DNA from 3 places in the Streptomyces sp. HUAS MG56 genome. Region 2 is predicted to be linked to each of the others. Evidence: riboswitches for the same ligand, from Rfam matches in the RefSeq annotation. Region 2 holds a riboswitch; each other region holds the start of a gene.

What was found. Region 2 has a riboswitch for cyclic di-AMP ahead of AC4OXY_RS29810 (C40 family peptidase). Riboswitches for the same ligand answer to the same signal wherever they lie in the genome.
Region 1: another riboswitch for cyclic di-AMP. It lies ahead of AC4OXY_RS28955 (transglycosylase SLT domain-containing protein); the one in region 2 lies ahead of AC4OXY_RS29810 (C40 family peptidase).
Region 3: another riboswitch for cyclic di-AMP. It lies ahead of AC4OXY_RS34645 (M23 family metallopeptidase); the one in region 2 lies ahead of AC4OXY_RS29810 (C40 family peptidase).

Annotation. Positions count from the first base shown of each region.
Region 1 covers NZ_CM178722.1:6,119,585-6,125,930, forward strand. Annotated here, with positions in the region: gene AC4OXY_RS28940 (carboxylate--amine ligase) at 26-1,270, shown strand; gene AC4OXY_RS28945 (FAD-dependent oxidoreductase) at 1,325-2,563, shown strand; gene AC4OXY_RS28950 (HAD family hydrolase) at 2,716-3,522, shown strand; gene AC4OXY_RS28955 (transglycosylase SLT domain-containing protein) at 3,547-4,050, opposite strand; cyclic di-AMP (ydaO/yuaA leader) riboswitch at 4,055-4,235, opposite strand; gene AC4OXY_RS28960 (polyprenyl synthetase family protein) at 4,850-5,860, shown strand; gene AC4OXY_RS28965 (LolA family protein) at 6,202-6,346, shown strand, end outside.
Region 2 covers NZ_CM178722.1:6,286,964-6,293,309, reverse strand. Annotated here, with positions in the region: gene pcrA (DNA helicase PcrA) at 70-2,574, opposite strand; cyclic di-AMP (ydaO/yuaA leader) riboswitch at 2,786-2,958, shown strand; gene AC4OXY_RS29810 (C40 family peptidase) at 2,966-4,165, shown strand; partial or broken gene AC4OXY_RS29805 (SLAC1 family transporter) at 4,254-4,526, shown strand; gene AC4OXY_RS29800 (hypothetical protein) at 4,504-4,857, opposite strand; gene AC4OXY_RS29795 (C40 family peptidase) at 5,333-6,346, shown strand, end outside.
Region 3 covers NZ_CM178722.1:7,373,020-7,379,365, forward strand. Annotated here, with positions in the region: gene AC4OXY_RS34630 (DNA gyrase/topoisomerase IV subunit A) at 1-1,042, opposite strand, end outside; gene AC4OXY_RS34635 (M16 family metallopeptidase) at 1,336-2,730, shown strand; gene AC4OXY_RS34640 (M16 family metallopeptidase) at 2,748-4,118, shown strand; cyclic di-AMP (ydaO/yuaA leader) riboswitch at 4,329-4,491, shown strand; gene AC4OXY_RS34645 (M23 family metallopeptidase) at 4,504-5,244, shown strand; gene AC4OXY_RS34650 (GntR family transcriptional regulator) at 5,463-6,149, shown strand; gene AC4OXY_RS34655 (HPr family phosphocarrier protein) at 6,315-6,346, opposite strand, start outside.

The sequences.
Region 1 (6,346 bases), 170 kb from region 2:
ACCCGTGGCCGGAGACGCCGTCAGTGTGCCGTTCGAGGCCGACCGTGACGTGCCGGGGCTGATCGTCAAGTTCGGCGATTATCCGCTGCACCACGGCGGTGTCGGCGCCATTCGCAGTCTGGGCCGCCTCGGCGTGCCCATGTACGCCATCACCGAGGATCCGTACACGCCGGCGGCGTCCTCGCGCTATCTGAAGAAGGCGTTCGTGTGGCCGACGACCGGCGCGGAGGACCCGGGCCACCTGGTCGAGGGGCTGCTGCGCGTCGGCCGTCGCATCGGCCGCCCGACCGTCCTGATACCGACCGACGAAGAGGCCGCCGTCCTGATCGCCGAGCACCAGGACGAGCTGGCCGGATCTTTTCTCTTCCCGAGGGTCGAGCCGGGGCTGCCGCGCCGGCTCGCCAGCAAACAGGGACTGCACGAACTGTGCGTCGAGCACGGCATCGCCAGCCCGTCGGCCGCGTTCCCGGAGTCGTACGACGACATCGTCGCCTTCGCGGACACGGCCCGCTTCCCGGTGGTGGCCAAGAACCGCGAGGCGTTCGTACGGCGGCGCCGGCCCGCCGTGAACGGCACCACACGGATCGCCACCCGGGAGGGCCTGCTCGCCCTGGCCCGCGACTGGGGCGACGAGCCGGGCGTGATCCTCCAGGAGTACCTCCCGCGCGAGGAGGCCGAGGACTGGATCGTGCACGCCTGCTTCGGCCCCGACTCCACCCCGCTCGCGCTGTTCACCGGCGTCAAGGTCCGCTCGTGGCCGCCGCACGCCGGGATGACGGCGAACGCCTACGTCGTCGACAACCCGGAACTCGCCGATCTCGCCGCGCGTTTCATCAAACAGATCGGCTTCAGCGGCATCATCGACCTCGACCTGCGCTTCGACCGGCGCGACGGACAGTACAAACTCCTGGACTTCAACCCCCGCATGGGCGCCCAGTTCCGGCTCTTCGAGAACGAGTCGGGGGTGGACGTGGTCCGCGCCCTGCACCTGCACCTGACCGGCCGCGCCGTACCGGAGGGGGAACAGCGCGCCGGCCACCGCTACGTCGTGGAGAACATCGACCTGCCTGCCCTCCTCGCCTACCGCCGCAGCGGCTACACGACGCCGCACGCACCGGCGAAGGCGAGCGGGACGGAGCTGGCCTGGTTCGCGGGTGACGACCCGCTGCCGTTCCTCACGATGCTCGCCCGCTTCGTGCGCCCGGGCGCGAAGCACCTGTATCAGCTGTGGCGGACCAACCGCCGCGGCGGCAACACCTCCACGAAGTAGGCCAAGCCACCAAGACGAGCAAGAGTGGCGCACCGTGTCCTGGGGAGGGACTTCGTGACTCGACCGGTTGCAGTCATCGGGGCCGGGCCGTTCGGCCTGTCCACCGCCGCCCATCTCCGCGCGCGCGGCATCCCTGTCCGCGTCTTCGGCGACCCCATGGTCAGCTGGCGCGCCCACATGCCCGAGGGCATGCTCCTGAAGTCGACACCCGCCGCGTCGAGCCTGGACTGCCCGCAGCCCGGCCACACCCTCGCCGACTACTGCGACGCGGCCGGCATCCGCCGCCTGGTGGCCGACGAGGACATCATCCCGGTGGAGACCTTCGTCGCCTACGGCGAGTGGTTCCAGCAGAAGCTGCTGCCCGGCCTGGAGCGGGTGCGGGTCGTGTCCGTCGACCGTGACGCGCGCGGCGGCTTCGAACTCAAGCTGGACTCGGGAGAGCTGTGCACCGCGCGCGCGGTCGTCGTCGCCACCGGCCTGTCCGGCCTCGCCCACCTTCCGCCGGAACTCGCGGGCGCGGCACCCGACGGGCCTTCCGCCACCGGACCGCTCTCGCACAGCTCCCAGCACCACGACCTCGGGCGGTTCGCCGGCCGGGAGCTGATCGTCGTCGGCGCCGGCCAGTCCGCGCTGGAGACGGCCGCGCTCGCCGCCGAAGCCGGCGCACGCGTGCGCGTGGTCGCGCGCGGCCGCGGCCGGGTCGCCTTCGGCGCCCCGCCCTGGGAGCAGCCGAGGCTGCGCCCCGCATCCCCCTTCGGCCGCGCCTGGTCGCTGTGGGCGCTCAGCTACTACCCGCACCCCTACCGCCACCTGCCCGAGGCCGCCCGTCACTACCTGGTCCGCCGCGTCCTCGGACCGCTCGGCGCCTGGTGGCTGCGCGAGCGGTTCGACAGCGCCGTACAGGTGCAGGAAGTCGAGCGGATCGTCCGCGCTGAGGCGTCGGACGGCAGCCCCGTCCTCACCGTCCGCACGTTCTCCCGCTCCCGAACCGGCCCGCGCGGGCAGACCCCTGCCGACGGCGTGGAACGGCTCGCCGCCGACCACGTCATCGCGGCCACCGGCTACCGCGTCGACATCGCGGCGATGGACTTCCTCGGCCACGGCCTGCGCACCCGGCTGGCCGTGAGCCGCGGTGCGCCGAGGCTCGGCCCCGGCTGCGTCTCCTCCGTCCCCGGCCTGTACTTCACCGGCCTGCCGGCGGCGGCGTCGTACGGCCCGGTGATGCGCTTCGTGTGCGGCACGGAGTTCGCCTCGCCGCGACTGGCGAAGCACCTGGCGGCGGCCCACGGCTGACGAAGCGGCCGCATCCGGGGACGGCGACGGCATACAGGGGACCCCGACGGTGTCATCAGGCCGACGGCGGGCGCCACTTGGGGGTGATGAGCACGTAAGTACGCAGTACGGCAAGGTGAGTCGGACAGGCCCCGCGTCCGTATTCTCTGATCATGGCAGCCGCATACGCACTGATCGCCACTGACCTGGACGGCACGCTGCTGCGGGGCGACGACACGGTCTCCGACCGGTCGCTCGCCGCGCTCGCGCGGGCGGCGCGGGCCGGTGCCCGGCATCTGGTGGTGACGGGCCGTCCGGCCCCTCGGGTACGGCCGCTGCTCGCGCGCCTCGGCTGCGCGGGGCTCGCGGTGTGCGGACAGGGCGCGCAGGTCTACGACGCCGGGAGCGGGCGCCTGCTCTGGTCGGTCCGGCTGCACCGGGAACTGGCCGAGGAGGCGCTCGGCAAGATCGAGGCCGAGGTGGGGCAGGTCTACGCGGCCGTCGACCAGGACGGCGTCGACGGGCTCACGCTCATCGAGCCCGGCTACCGGATGCCGCACCCGACCCTGCCCTCGGTGCGGGTCGACCGGCGCGACGACCTGTGGCACAAGCCCATCAGCAAGGTGCTGCTGCGCCATGCCGCCCTGTCCGACGACGAGTTGGCGGCCGTCGCGCGCGCGGTGGTGGGTTCGCTCGCGACGGTCACCATGTCGGGGCCGGGGACCGTGGAGCTCCAGCCGTCCGGGGTGACCAAGGCGACCGGGCTGGCGCTCGCCGCGGAGCGGCTCGGCGTCGGTGCCCGACAGGCGCTGGCCTTCGGGGACATGCCCAACGACATCCCGATGTTCGACTGGGCCGGGCACGGGGTCGCCATGGCCGGCGCGCATCCCGAACTGAAGGCGTTGGCCGACGAGATCACCATGTCGAACGAGGACGACGGCGTCGCCGTCGTCCTCGAAAGACTGTTTCCGACCGGCTGACCGGCTGACCGGCTGACCGGTGTCTCAGTACGCGCTGTGGACGTTGTCGATCGAGCCGTAGCGCGCGGCGGCGTAGTTGCAGGCCGCGGTGATGTTCGCGACCGGGTCGTACGGGTCGAACGCGGTGCCGGTCACGTGGTAGGCCCGGAAGGTCGGGTCGATGACCTGGAGCAGGCCCTTGGACGGGATGCCGGCGGCGGCGTTGGAGTCCCAGTTGTTGATGGCCAGCGGGTTGCCGGAGGACTCCCGCATGATGTTGCGGAAGATGCCGTTGTAGGAGCCGGGGATGCCCTTCTGGGCCATGATCGAGAGGGACTCGCGGATCCAGCCGTCGAGGGTGTTCGTGTACCCGGACGTGTGGACGAGGGACGTGGTCGCGGCGGCCGTCGAGGGCGTGCTGGTGGCGGCGGAGGCGCTGGTGGCGCCGATGAGCGGCATCGCGAGGACGGCGGCACCGGTGCCGGCGACGGCGAGGGTGCGCATGAGACGGCTGGTGCGGGTACGGCTGTGCTGAGCGGCAGCAGACATGGGGAGTTCCTCTCCGGCGCCTGCGAGGTGAGCTGTCGGGTTCGGGCGGGGAGGTGCCCGGCCGTGCCTTCGCGAGAAGGCGCGGCTTCACCCCTAGCCGTTCCGGTGCGACGTGTGCCGACCGGTCCGGCGACTTACCTGGGTCCCCCGCTCCTGCCGTACGAATGGGTTCGCGGATGGTTGTGCGGGCGGCGGCAGGATTCGGCGTCCGCCCAGCGAGCCGGAACGTATGCGAGAGCACATGTCGGGAACAAGTGCCGGAATCACACAACGTCCTGTTTGACCTTGAACTGCCCCCTATGTGGTACTTGATCCTTTGCGGTTGTCAACCCTCAACTCGCGCGCCGGGCAAGGAGAACGGGCGGTTCGGCGGCCGGTGTGCGGACATGGGCGTCCGTGACCCAACTCACGAAGTATCAAATAGTCATAAAGGGGACATAGCGGATTTCAGGGACTCGCGCTCGGAGTGGCGCCGGTCGCGAAGGGGGACGTGGAAAGGGGGGTGGGTGAGGGGTGGAGTGAGGGGTGGGTGTGAGATGGCCCGCGGGTGAGGGTGGAGCCATTACTCCGCTCGCCCCTCGGTTCGCGACAAAGCGCAAGGTGTCCTGTTAAGTCGATGAATGTCCGTTCTTACCATCTGATCGAAAACAAAGCGGCCATGATCCAATAGCGCCCGGGCCGGACCGGTGGGCGCTATCGGTGATCGAAACAGGACCGGATACGCTGACTTGAGTGATGGCAGCGACCTATCGACAAACCGTGTAATCGCCAGCAGACACCAGCAGACAGGAGACCCCTCGTGACCGTCGTCGGGCCGTTCGGGCTGAGCGTGCGGGACCAGGCTCTCGAAGCCGATGTCCAGGCCGGATTGGCGGCTGTCGAGGAAGGCTTGCTCGAGGCCACCAAGAGCGAGGTCCCGTTCATCACGGAGGCCGCGCAGCACCTCGTACGGGCCGGCGGGAAGCGGTTCCGGCCGCTGCTCGTGATGCTCGCGGCGCAGTTCGGCGACCGCTACGCGCCGGGCATCGTGCCGTCGGCCGTCGTCGTGGAGCTGACCCACCTCGCCACGCTGTACCACGACGACGTCATGGACGAGGCGGCCGTGCGGCGCGGTGTGGACAGCGCCAACACCCGCTGGGGCAACTCCGTCGCGGTCCTCACCGGCGACTTCCTCTTCGCCCGTGCCTCCCAGATCCTCGCCGACCTCGGGCCCGAGGCGGTCCGGGTGCAGGCCCTCGCGTTCGAGCGGCTGGTCACGGGCCAGATCCTGGAGACCGCGGGCCCCTCGGACGGCCGCGACCCGGTCGAGCACTACCTGGACGTGCTCGGCGGCAAGACCGGCTCGCTGGTGGCGGTCTCGTGCCGGTTCGGCGCGATGATGTCGGGCGCCGACGAGACGGTCGTCGACGTCCTCACCCAGTACGGCGAGCGGCTCGGCGTCGCCTTCCAGCTCGCCGACGACGTCCTGGACATCGCCTCCGACTCGCACGAGTCCGGCAAGACCCCGGGCACCGACCTGCGCGAGGGCATCCCGACGCTGCCCGTGCTCCGGCTGCGCGAGCGCGCGGCCCGGCTGGGGCTGCCCGAGGACCTCGCGCTGTGCGAGCTGTTGGACTCCGACCTCACCGACGACGCCCGGCACGCCGAGGCCCTGACCGCGCTGCGTGCGCACCCCGCGCTGGAGCAGGCCCGCCGCGACACCGTGCGTTATGCCGAGGAGGCCCGGGCCGCGCTGTCGCCGCTGCGGGACTGCGACGCCAAGGCGGCTCTGGTGGAGCTGTGCGACGCGGTGGTGCACCGCGCGGGCTGAGGCCCCGGGCCACCCACGACGGCGTGCCGGCCCGCGACGGCGTACCGGCTCGTCCCCGCTGACAGTGGCTGACGTGTCCGCGATATGGCACACGGCCGTACGGCGCCCTTCGGCATCCGTGCGACCGGGCCCGGCCCCTAGGGGTCCCGGTGGTCGCCGCCCCTACGTGTCATACCGCAGGCGTACACGGAGTTGGCTCCGTGGTCTGACGCTTCCTCATGGCCGATTTGGTGAGATGGGGAACACGGACATCACCACTCCTCACCGATTCGGGTGAGAATGGCGGCTCAGGGTGGACCAGCGTGAGGAAAGCCGCCGCCGACGACGGAGGTAAGGCACACATGGCACCGTACGAATCCGATGACGCGGTGGACGTCGCGCGGGACGAGAACCCGCACGCCGGACGCCGCAAGGCCGCGCGTTACGCGGTCCCGGTCGCGGTGGTGGGCGTGGCGGCGGCCACGATCGGGCTGGTCCCGGCGCTCG
Region 2 (6,346 bases):
CGTATCCCGACGTGAGCCGTGACGGTGTGAGCCCCGCCGGTCCGGCGGGGCTCACACCTTCCACTGCTTCTACAGCTTCTCGACCGGCGCGTAGCGCAGCAGCAGCCGCTTCGGCTTGCCGTCGCCGAAGTCGATCGTCGCCTGGGCCTTGTCGTCGGCGCCCGCCACCGCGACGACCGTGCCGAGCCCGAACTGGTCGTGGGTGACCCGGTCGCCGACCGCCAGCGACACCGCCGGCTTGTCCGTCGTACGCCGCGTGGCGAACCCGGACGCGCCCGCGGCCGACGAGCGCGAGCGGGACGAGGACAGCGAGGCGGCGATCCCGGAGGCCGGGCCGGAGGAGACCGGAGCCGTCGCGCCCGTCCGCTTCCACTCCAGGTGCGCGGTCGGGATCTCCTCCAGGAAGCGGGAAGGCGGGTTGTACGACGGCTGGCCCCAGGCGCTGCGCATGGACGACCGGGTGAGGTACAGCCGCTCACGCGCGCGCGTGATGCCGACGTACGCGAGGCGCCGCTCCTCCTCCAGCTCCTTGGTCTGGCCGAGGGCGCGCATGTGCGGGAAGACGCCGTCCTCCATGCCGGTCAGGAAGACGACCGGGAACTCCAGGCCCTTGGCGGTGTGCAGGGTCATCAGGGTGATGACGCCGGCGCCTTCCTCGTCCTCGTCGGGGATCTGGTCGGAGTCGGCGACGAGGGCCACCTGCTCCAGGAAGTCGGCCAGCGTGCCCTGCTCGCCCTCCGCGCGCTCCTGCTCGAACTCCAGGGCCACGGCCGCGAGTTCCTGGAGGTTCTCGATGCGGGTCTCGTCCTGCGGGTCGGTGGAGGACTGCAACTCGGCCAGGTATCCGGTGCGTTCGAGGACGGCCTCCAGCACGGTGGCCGGTCCGGCGCCGGACTCCACGATGGTGCGCAGGTCCTCCATCAGCGTGTTGAACCGCTTGACCGCGTTGGTGGAGCGCGCGGCCATGCCGTACGCCTCGTCCACGCGCTTGAGCGCCTGCGGGAAGCTGATCTTCTCGCGCTGGGAGAGGGCGTCGATCATCGCCTCGGCGCGCTCGCCGATGCCCCGCTTGGGGACGTTGAGGATGCGGCGCAGCGGCACCGAGTCCTCGGGGTTGGCGAGAACGCGCAGGTAGGCCAGGACGTCCCGGACCTCCTTGCGCTCGTAGAAGCGGACGCCGCCGACGACCTTGTAGGGCAGGCCGACGCGGATGAAGACCTCTTCGAAGACACGGGACTGGGCGTTGGTGCGGTAGAAGACGGCCACGTCGCCCGCCTTGGCGTCGCCCGCGTCGACCAGGCGGTCTATCTCGTCGGCGACGAACTGGGCCTCGTCGTGCTCGGTGTCGGCGACGTAGCCGGTGATCCGGGCGCCCTGGCCGGCGTTGGTCCACAGGTTCTTCGGACGGCGGGACTCGTTGCGCTCGATGACCGCGTTGGCGGCGCTCAGGATCGTCTGGGTGGAGCGGTAGTTCTGCTCCAGCAGGATCGTCGTCGCGTTCGGGTAGTCCTCCTCGAACTGGAGGATGTTGCGGATCGTCGCGCCCCGGAAGGCGTAGATCGACTGGTCCGCGTCACCGACGACGCACAGCTCGGCGGGCGGGAGGTCGTGCTCGCCCGGCGGGGCGGCGACGTCCTCGGTGACGTCCTCGGCGGCGCGCTCGACGGTGCCGACCAGTTCGCGGACCAGTGCGTACTGGGCGTGGTTGGTGTCCTGGTACTCGTCGACCAGGACGTGCCGGAAGCGGCGGCGGTAGTGCTCGGCGACGTCCGGGAAGGCGCGCAGCAGATTGACCGTCGTCATGATCAGGTCGTCGAAGTCGAGCGCGTTGGCCTCGCGGAGGCGGGACTGGTAGAGCGCGTAGGCCTGGGCGAGGGTCTTCTCGAAGCCGTCGGCGGCCTGGGCGGCGAAGTCCTCCTCGTCGATCAGCTCGTTCTTCAGATTGCTGATCTTGGCGCTGAAGGACTTGGGCGGGAAGCGCTTGGGGTCGAGGTCCAGGTCGCGGCAGACCAGGGCCATCAGGCGCTTGCTGTCGGCGGCGTCGTAGATCGAGAACGACGACGTGAAACCGAGCTTCTTCGACTCGCGCCGCAGGATGCGCACGCACGCGCTGTGGAAGGTCATCACCCACATCGCGTGCGCGCGCGGGCCGACGAGCTGCTCGACGCGCTCCTTCATCTCGCCCGCGGCCTTGTTGGTGAAGGTGATCGCGAGGATCTGGCCCGGGTGCACGCTCCGCTCGGCGAGCAGGTGGGCGATGCGGTGGGTGAGCACACGGGTCTTGCCGGAGCCGGCGCCGGCGACGATGAGCAGGGGGGAGCCGGCGTGGACGACCGCGGCGCGCTGGTTGTCGTTCAGCCCCTCCAGCAGCGCCGCCGCGTCGAGTGCGGGGCGGGGGGCGCCGTCGCGGTAGTAGGAATCCCGGTCCGGCGGCACGTCGAACTTCCCGCCGAACAGATCGTCCGGAAGCGGCTCCGGAGCGTGATCGTCCTCGGGCGGCGGCGGAGGCTCCTCCTCGCGCCCGCGCGGGGGCTGGAGGTCCGCCAGGAAGCTGTCGTCAAAGAGGCTGCTCATCGCTCTCCGAGTCTAGGGCGCCCCACCGACAACCGGTCGCCGTCCCGGGAAGAAGACCGCGCGGGCGAAGGGGCGAACATCCCTTACCCAGCGGAATCACCCGATGACCCGGACGTGATTCCGGTCTCGGATCACGAAAATGTATCGGACATATCACGCACCAACCTTCACACTAGCCACACGAGTTGGCTAGGTTGCGGTCGGGCCGCGTGCGCGGCCCCCGCCGAGTCCGGCCCGTCCCGTACGGGGCACCCGGAGCCGGGGACCCACCGAACCTGGGGTGAATCGGCCGAATCCCGTCCGGGACGACGCCGTAGGGCAACCCTTCCGAACCACCGCCCGAACCCGACAGCTAACCCGGTAGGCGGACCATTGGAAGGAGTCGCCTCCCTTGGCGTCGCACCGCAAGCCGCGCCCCGGCGGGACCACCGCGGCGGGTATACGCACCCCCGCTCTCGCCACCGCCGCCCTCACCTCCATAGCCATGCTGTCCCAGACCGCCGAGGCCGCCCCGGGCACCGACCACAACCGGCCGAGCCTGGAGGAGGTGGAGAAGAAGGTCGACGACCTCTACCGGCAGGCGGAGTCGGCGACCGAGAAGTACGACGCGGCCAAGGAGCGCACCGGCAAGGAGCGCGGCCACGTCGACGCCCTCCGCCAGGAGGTCGCCCGCCGCACCGACAGCCTCAACAAGGCCCGCGAGGAGCTGGGTTCGTTCGCCGCGGCCCAGTACCGCACCGGCGCCGCCGCGCCGAGCACGGCCACCTTCCTGCTGGCGAACGACCCGCAGGACTACTTCGACCAGACCCAGCTGATGAACCGGCTGACCACGCGCGAGAAGAGCGCGGTCGACGCCTACATCGGCGATCAGGCCGCCACGATGAAGAAGCGGCGGGAGGCCGCCGAGAGCCTCCAGACGCTGACCACCTCGCAGCAGGACCTCCAGACGGCCAAGACGACCGTCCAGAAGAAGCTCGCCTCCGCGCGCGAACTGCTCTCGCAACTGACGGCCCAGGAGAAGGCGCGACTCGCGCAGATCGAACAGGCCAAGCAGCAGGAGGCGGCGCGCAAGGCGGCCGAGCTGGCGAAGCAGCAGGCCGCGGCCCGGGCCAAGCAGCAGAGCAGTTCGTCCGGCTCGTCGTCGTCCGGCTCCGGCGGGTCCACGTCCACGGGCTCGACGGGTTCCACCTCTTCGGGGTCCTCGGGATCCTCCGGCTCGTCCGGTTCGTACGACACGAAGGCCGAGAAGGCCCTCGCCTTCGCCCGCGCCCAGATCGGCAAGCCGTACGTGTGGGGCGCCACCGGGCCGGGCTCCTACGACTGCTCGGGCCTGACCCAGGCCGCATGGAAGGCAGCCGGCGTCGCGCTCCCGCGCACCACGTACGACCAGGTGAACGCCGGCACCACGGTCTCCCTGGCGGACGCGCGCCCGGGCGACCTGATCTTCTTCTACGACGACATCAGCCACGTCGGCCTCTACATCGGCAACGGCATGATGATCCACGCCCCCAAGCCGGGCGCCTACGTCCGCGAGGAGTCGGTGTACTACGGCGGAGAATCGATCATCCACAGCGTGGTCCGCCCGGGCTGATCTCCGCACCGGTGCCCACGCGCGCGTACCGGCGTTTCCCGGCCACGCGCGCGTACCGGCTGTTCTCGCGCCTCGGCTCCGCGTCCCGGACCTGGCCTGGTACGTCGTCCTGCCGGCGGCCGAGGCGGCGCGGCCCCGGCCCGGCTACGACGTACGGCGGTGGTCGACGGTGTTCCCGATGGGGATGACGGCGGCTGCGACGCTTTCCGTCGCGGCCGCCGTGCGACTCCCGTGGCTCCGGTGGCCGGGGCGGGTGCTGGTGTGGGTGGCGGTGGCGGCGTGGCTCGCGGTCGGCGCCGGAGCGGTGCGCGCGGCCCGTACGGCGGGAGGGACGGCCGTCAGGTCCACAGGACGGCGATGAAGATGTTCGCCATGGTCAGCAGGCCGACGACGCCGAAGGCACCCTTCTCGACCTTCTCCTCGTCGCGCTTGACGTAGACCAGGCCGAGGATCACGATCAGCAGGGCCAGCTTCAGACCGATCTTGATGGTGTTGATGTGGTGGTCACCGGCCTGGTTGAGGCCGACCAGCACCACTCCGGTGACGAGCATGGTGAGCGCGCCGTGCAGCATCCCGGGGACGAAGCGGGCCGTGCCCTGGCCCATCGCCTTCATCTGGGTGAGGAAACCGCCGAGCAGCGCCGCGATGCCGATGATGTGCAGGCCGACGAAGAGATGGATGAGTACGTCCATGAGGCCGGAGCCTAATCAGGGCGATGCGGTCCCTCGCCACCGGGCCCTGGCACAGCCGTCCGCACCCGGCCGTCCACCGCTGCGGATCTTGCATATATGCGGCCCATAGCACCTCACGCCTCCCGCCTGTTCCGCTTTCCGCGCATCGGTCACCACGCCACGTGAAGGGGACGACTCCGGACCGGCCGCACGATCACGTACGGTCACTTACCGATCTGTCGACGCCAGTTCCGTACACTGCGTTACCTACCCGTCACACTCCGGCCTAGCGTCCTCCCCCAGGTGACCGGCTCCCCATCACCGCCCGGGCCAGGGGCGGCGGCCGGGCACCACCGCCGAGAAGGGTCCGGCGGCGGCCCGTTCCCCCTGTGCGGGCCACCGCCGGACGCAGGCACCGCTGGGCCGGACCGCACGGCCCACGGACCGCTCGGCCGTCGGATCGTGTCGAGTCGCACGGAAGGACGTGACAGTCCAGGTGGCAGCGCACCGCAAGCCCCGGCAACGCCCGATCGGCCCCACGGCCCGGACCGCTGCCACGCTCGCCCTGACGGGCGCGGCCACCGCGACGGGCTTCGGCGGTTCGGCGCACGCCGAGCCCCCGCCGACACCGGCACAGGTGAAGGCCAGGGTGGACGCGCTGTACCAGCAGGCCGAGGCCGCGACCGAGAAGTACGACGGTGCCAAGGAGGCGGCGGACAGCACCCGGCGCAGGCTCAACGCCCTGCGCGACGAGACCGCCCGCAAGCAGGACGGCCTCAACTCGGCCCGGGAGGCGCTCGGTTCGTTCGCCACGGCGCAGTACCGCGCCGGCGGCTTCTCCCCCGCCTGGCAGCTGGCCCTCTCCGACAACCCCGACCGGTACCTGGCCGACGCCGCGTTCGCCGAGCGGGCCGGTGACCAGCAGGCCGCCGCCGTGTCCCGGGTGCGCGAACAGCTGCGGGAGATCGAGCAGTTGCGCGGCGCGGCGCGCGTCCAGCTGACGTCGTTGCGCTCCCGGCAGGCGGAGCTGCGGCGTCAGAAGACGACGATCACCGGCAAACTGGGCGAGGCCCGGCGGCTGCTGGCGCGGCTCACGCCGCGGCAGCGGTCCGCGGTCACCGGCGACGGCGGCACCCGGGGGCGTGCCTCCCGGTCCGCCTCGGACGTCCGGGACGCCCTTGCACAGGCCGGGCCCGCCGCGGCCCCCGACACGCGGGCGGCGGCGGCCGTCGGCTACGCCTACGCCAAGCTCGGCAGCCCCTACGTGTGGGGGGCGACCGGCCCGAACGCCTTCGACTGCTCGGGCCTGGTCCAGGCCGCCTACCGCTCCGCCGGCATCTCCCTGCCCCGCACCACCTACGCCCAGATCGACGCGGGCCGCCGCGTCTCCCGCTCCGAACTGCGGCCCGGGGACCTGGTGTTCTTCTACTCCGGCGTCAGTCACGTCGGCATCTACGTGGGAGGCGGACTGATGATCCACGCCCCCAACCCCTCGGCGCCGGTCCGGCTG
Region 3 (6,346 bases), 1.1 Mb from region 2:
CCACGTTGTTGATGCCGAAGGACTCCTCCATCGGGGTCAGCTTGTACAGCTGCTCCAGGATCGCCTCCGGCACGAAGCCGTTCTTGATCTCGATGACCAGGCGCAGGCCGTGCTCGCGGTCGGTGAGGTCCTTGACGTCGGCGATGCCCTGGACCTTCTTCGCGTTGACCAGGTCCTTGATCTTCGCGATGACCTTCTCGGGGCCGACCGTGAAGGGCAGTTCGGTGATGACCAGGCCCTTGCGGCGGGCCGTCACCGTCTCCACCGACACCGTGGCCCGGATCTTGAAGGTGCCGCGGCCCGTCGCGTACGCGTCCCGGATGCCGTCGAGGCCGACGATCCGGCCGCCGGTGGGCAGGTCCGGGCCCGGGACGTGCCGCATCAGCGCGTCCAGGTCGGCGTTCGGAGACCGGATCAGATGGCGGGCGGCCGCGATCACCTCGCCGAGGTTGTGCGGCGGCATGTTCGTCGCCATGCCGACCGCGATGCCCGAGGAGCCGTTGACCAGCAGGTTCGGGAAGGCGGCCGGCAGAGCCACCGGCTCCTGCTCCTGGCCGTCGTAGTTGGGCGCGAAGTCGACCGTGTCCTCGTCGATCGACTCGGTCATCAGGCTCGTCGCCTCGGCCATCCGGCACTCGGTGTACCGCATCGCGGCCGGCGGGTCGTCGTTGCCCAGCGAGCCGAAGTTGCCGTGGCCGTCGACGAGCGGCACGCGCATGGAGAACGGCTGGGCCATGCGCACCAGGGCGTCGTAGATCGACGCGTCGCCGTGCGGGTGCAGCTTGCCCATGACCTCGCCGACGACACGCGCGCACTTCACGTAGGCGCGGTCGGGGCGCACGCCCATCTCGTTCATCTGGTACACGATCCGGCGGTGCACCGGCTTGAGGCCGTCACGGGCGTCCGGCAGGGCGCGCGAATAGATGACCGAGTACGCGTACTCGAGGTAGGAGCCACGCATCTCGTCCACGACGTCGATGTCGAGGATCTTCTCCTCGTACGAGTCGTCGGGCGGCGGGGTCTTCGTGCTGCGGCGGGCCATCCTGCCTGGCTCCTTGCTGAAGCGTTTGACGGATCTGACGCCGACCATTGTGGACCGAGGCACTGACAACCCGTGCCACGACCCGGTGTCCGCGGCCCCGTCGGCTGCCGGAAGCCGTCCCGGCACCCGTCCCGGCACCCGCTCCGGCACCCGCCCGGAACGGTGTGCGCGATCCGCTGTGGGCGTACGGCCCGCGGGAACTTCGCCGAGGCCCCGCACGCTTTGCATACAGTGGCAGGCACGGCAGGAAAACCGCGGTTTGCACAACCGCCTCCGCTCGCGAAGGGACGTACATGCCCATGGGTCACACGACCACAGCCGAGGCAGGCTCCGGGGGCCTGACAGCGACCGAGCACCGCCTGGCCAACGGTCTGCGCGTGGTGCTCTCCGAGGACCACCTGACCCCGGTGGCGGCGGTCTGCCTCTGGTACGACGTCGGCTCCCGCCACGAAGTCAAGGGGCGTACCGGCCTGGCTCACCTTTTCGAGCACTTGATGTTCCAGGGCTCGGGACAGGTGAAGGGCAACGGCCACTTCGAACTGGTGCAGGGTGCCGGCGGCTCGCTGAACGGCACCACCAGCTTCGAGCGCACCAACTACTTCGAGACCATGCCCGCCCACCAGCTGGAGCTCGCGCTCTGGCTGGAGGCCGACCGCATGGGCTCGCTGCTGGCCGCCCTGGACGACGAGTCCATGGAGAACCAGCGGGACGTCGTCAAGAACGAGCGCCGCCAGCGCTACGACAACGTCCCCTACGGCACCGCCTTCGAGAAGCTGACCGCCCTCAGCTACCCGCAGGGCCACCCCTACCACCACACGCCGATCGGCTCGATGGCGGACCTGGACGCGGCCACCCTGGAGGACGCCCGCCAGTTCTTCCGCACCTACTACGCGCCGAACAACGCGGTGCTGTCCGTGGTCGGCGACATCGACCCCGTACGGACCCTCGCCTGGATCGAGAAGTACTTCGGCTCGATCCCCGCGCACGACGGCAAGCCCGCGCCCCGCGACGGCTCCCTGCCCGAGGTCATCGGCGAGCAGAAGCGCGAGGTCGTCGTCGAGGAGGTCCCGGCGCGCGCCCTGATGGCCGCCTACCGGCTGCCGGAGGACGGCACGCGCGCGTGCGACGCGGCCGACCTCGCCCTGACCGTCCTCGGCGGCGGCGAGTCCTCCCGGCTGTACAACCGGCTGGTGCGCCGCGACCGTACGGCCGTCGCGGCCGGTTTCGGCCTGCTGCGCCTCGCCGGCGCGCCCTCGATGGGCTGGCTGGACGTGAAGGCCTCCGGCGACGTCGAGGTGCCGGTCATCGAGGCCGCCATCGACGAGGAGCTCGCCCGGTTCGCCGAGGAGGGCCCGACGCCGGAGGAAATGGAGCGCGCCCAGGCCCAGTTGGAGCGCGAGTGGCTGGACCGGCTCGGCACGGTGGCGGGCCGCGCCGACGAACTGTGCCGGTTCGCCGTCCTGTTCGGCGACCCGCAGCTCGCCCTCACGGCTGTGCAGCGCGTCCTGGCGGTGACCGCCGAGGAGGTCCAGGAGGTCGCCAAGGCCCGCCTGCGTCCCGACAACCGCGCGGTCCTCGTCTACGAGCCGAAGTCCCCGGAAGCGGCCCCCGACGCCGACGTGCCCGAGGACCCGGAGCAGGAAGCGACCGTAGAGGCCGGCAACGAGAACGAGGAGACGGCCAAGTGACCGAGCAGCTCGCCAGCATGGACTTCCACCCTCAGCCGCGGCCCGGCGAGGCCAAGCCGTGGGCGTTCCCGGCCCCCGAGCGCGCGGCGCTCGACAACGGCCTGACGGTGCTGCGCTGCCACCGCCCCGGCCAGCAGGTCGTCGCCGTCGAGGTGCTGCTCGACGCGCCCCTGGACGCCGAGCCGGCCGGTCTGGACGGCGTCGCCACGATCATGGCGCGGGCCTTCTCCGAGGGCACCGACCAGCACTCCGCCGAGGAGTTCGCGGCCGAGCTGGAGCGCGCGGGTGCCACGCTCGACGCGCACGCCGACCACTCCGGTGTCCGCATCAGCCTGGAGGTGCCCGCCTCCCGCCTCGCCAAGGGCCTCGGCCTGCTCGCCGACGCCCTGCGCGCGCCCGCGTTCGCCGAGAGCGAGGTCGAGCGGCTGGTCCGCAACCGCCTGGACGAGATCCCGCACGAGCTGGCCAACCCCACCCGCCGGGCCGCCAAGGAGCTGTCCAAGGAGCTGTTCCCGGCCACCTCGCGCATGTCGCGTCCGCGCCAGGGCACCGAGGAGACGGTCGAGAAGATCGACGCGGCCGCCGTACGCGCCTTCTACGACCGCCATGTGCGCCCCTCGACGGCCACCACGGTCGTGGTCGGCGACTTCACCGGCATCGACCTGGACGCCCTGCTCGGCGACACCCTGGGTGCCTGGAGCGGTACCCCGGGGCAGCCCCGGCCCGTGCCGGCCGTGAGCGCCGACGACACCGGCCGCGTGGTCATCGTGGACCGGCCCGGTGCGGTCCAGACGCAGCTGCTGATCGGCCGCGTGGGCCCCGACCGGCACGACCGCGTGTGGCCCGCGCAGGTGCTCGGCACGTACTGCCTGGGCGGCACCCTCACCTCCCGCCTGGACCGCGTCCTGCGCGAGGAGAAGGGCTACACCTACGGTGTGCGTGCCTTCGGCCAGGTCCTGCGGTCCGCCGCGGACGGCACGGGTGCCTCCCTGCTCGCCATCAGCGGCTCGGTGGACACGCCGAACACCGGCCCCGCGCTGGACGACCTGTGGACGGTGCTGCGCACCCTCGCGGCGGAGGGACTGACCGACGCCGAGCGGGACGTGGCCGTCCAGAACCTCGTCGGGGTCGCGCCGCTCAAGTACGAGACGGCGGCGGCCGTCGCGAGCACGCTGGCCGACCAGGTCGAGCAGCATCTGCCCGACGACTTCCAGGCGACGCTGTACCGGCAGCTGGCCGCCACGGGCACGGTGGAGGCCACGGCCGCCGTCGTGAACGCCTTCCCGGTGGACGGCCTGGTGACCGTCCTCGTCGGTGACGCCTCGCAGATCAAGGCGCCGGTGGAGGCTCTCGGCATCGGCGAAGTCAGCGTGGTCGCGGCCGAGTAGGGCACGCCCGCGTGGGGCCCTGACCGCCTACGGGCCGTCAGGGCCCCTCGTCGTTCCGCGCCCTTCCCCAGATGCCCGATTTGGGACGGAGGTTGCCTGTCTGCCCTGTGGGATGCGCTACAAAAGCCCGGTTCGGTTTGGGGACCGGCGGCAGGCCCGCCTAGCGTCGTCCGGGCTGTTCGTCAGGCAGTGCGCCGCACCCGCGGCACCGGACAGCCATCGCCGAGTCCCCGTACGGCGCGAGCCAGGGGAGCCGGGGACCCACAACGTCCCCTGGGGTGAATCGGACGCCCACGCGTGCGCGTGGGGGCCGTAGGAGACCTTCCTGCTCCGAACCCGTCAGCTAACCCGGTAGGCGAGAGGGAAGGAAAGGACCAGCCACTCCATGGCGTTCATGTGCGCCACCGGGAAGCACCGCAAGCCCGGCCGGGTCACGCGCACCGCCGCTCAGGCGGCCGGCGTCGCGGCCCTCACCACCGGTGTCATCGGCACCCTCGCGGCCTCCCCCGCGTCCGCCGCCCAGAACTCCGTCGAGCAGACCGGCCTCACCCCGGTGATCAGCGTGGGCGACGACATCGCCGAGCAGATCGACGCGCAGGCAGCCGCCCAGCGGCAGGCCGCCGCGCAGAAGGCGGCCGAGGAGGCCGCGGCCCGGCGGGCCCAGGAGATCCACGAGACCAAGGCCCGCGCCGCACGCGAGGCGGAGCGCGAGCGGCTGAACCGCTTCGTCGCCCCGATCACGGACTCGTACGTCTCCACGGGCTACAAGGCCAGCAGTTCCCTGTGGTCCTCCGGCTCCCACACCGGCATCGACTTCCACGCGGCCAGCGGCACGCCCGTCCACGCGGTCGGCTCCGGCACCGTCGTCTCCACCGGCTGGGGCGGCGCGTACGGCAACCAGATCGTGATCCGGATGGCCGACGGCATGTACACCCAGTACGGCCACCTGTCGTCCATCGGCGTCACGGTGGGCCAACAGGTCACCCCGGGCGAGCAGATAGGCCTGTCCGGCGCGACCGGCAACGTCACCGGACCGCACCTGCACTTCGAGGCCCGTACGACCCCCGACTACGGCTCGGACGTCGACCCGGTCGCCTACCTCCGCGAGCACGGCGTGAACGTCTGACGCGCACGGCGCACGAGACACGGCATCCGAAGCCCCGGCTCACCGAGCCGGGGCTTTCGTCGTTTTTCCACGGTGTCCCCGGTGCGCTTACGGGAGTCGCTGTCCAAAAAATATCCATGGATTCCGGCCCGCCGTCGGAAATTCTGGCTCATTGCAATAGAGTCACGGAACACGCGTCCATCGTCGACGTGTCACGGGGATTAAGGCGGAGGTCGGTCATGCGTATTCCGGCGCACTCGGTATGCACGGCGATCCGGGACGACATCGTCGCCGGTGTCCACGAGCGCGGCAGCCGCCTCACCGAGGAAGTCCTGGCCCGCCGCTACGGCGTCTCGCGCGTCCCCGTCCGCGAGGCCCTGCGCACGCTGGAGGCGGAGGGCTTCGTGGTGACGCGCCGGCACGCGGGCGCGTGCGTGGCCGAGCCGACCGAGCAGGAGGCGGCCGACCTGCTGGAGATGCGGATGCTCCTGGAGCCGCTCGGCGCCGCCCGGGCCGCGCAGCGGCGCACGGAGGCACATCTGAAGGTGCTGCGCGGCCTGGTCAGACTGGGCCAGGAGCGGGCCAGGCGGGGCAGCAGCGAGGATCTTCGGTCACTGGGCGGCTGGTTCCACGAGACGCTCGCCCAGGCCTGCGCGAGCCCCTCGCTGACCTCGATGCTGACCCAGTTGCGCCACAAGATCGCCTGGATGTACGCGGTGGAGGCGCTGCCGACCCCGGTCGAGTCCTGGGCGGAGCACGGCGCGATCGTGGACGCGGTGGCGCGCGGCGACGGCGAGCGCGCGCGGGCGCTCACGGCTCTGCACGGCGAGCGCGCGACGGCCGCGCACCGGCTTCGCTTTTCTGCCGGCGGCGAGGGTGTGAGGACTTCGCAACACGCCGTAAACATGACCGGCCTGCGTCATTAACACGAGCGCCGTATACAAAGAAGAGTAATTCGGTGGCGGTGTATTCTTGCTGCCTGAATTCAGGTGTGTTCACGCATTGTGGAAGACCGTGCCAAACGGCGAAGCCGCGCCGCCCCGGAAAGGGCGACGCGGCTTCGGTGTTTCCGTGTTCCGGGCGGGGCCGGATCAGACGGTCTCGGGCAGCTCCTCCAGGCCTT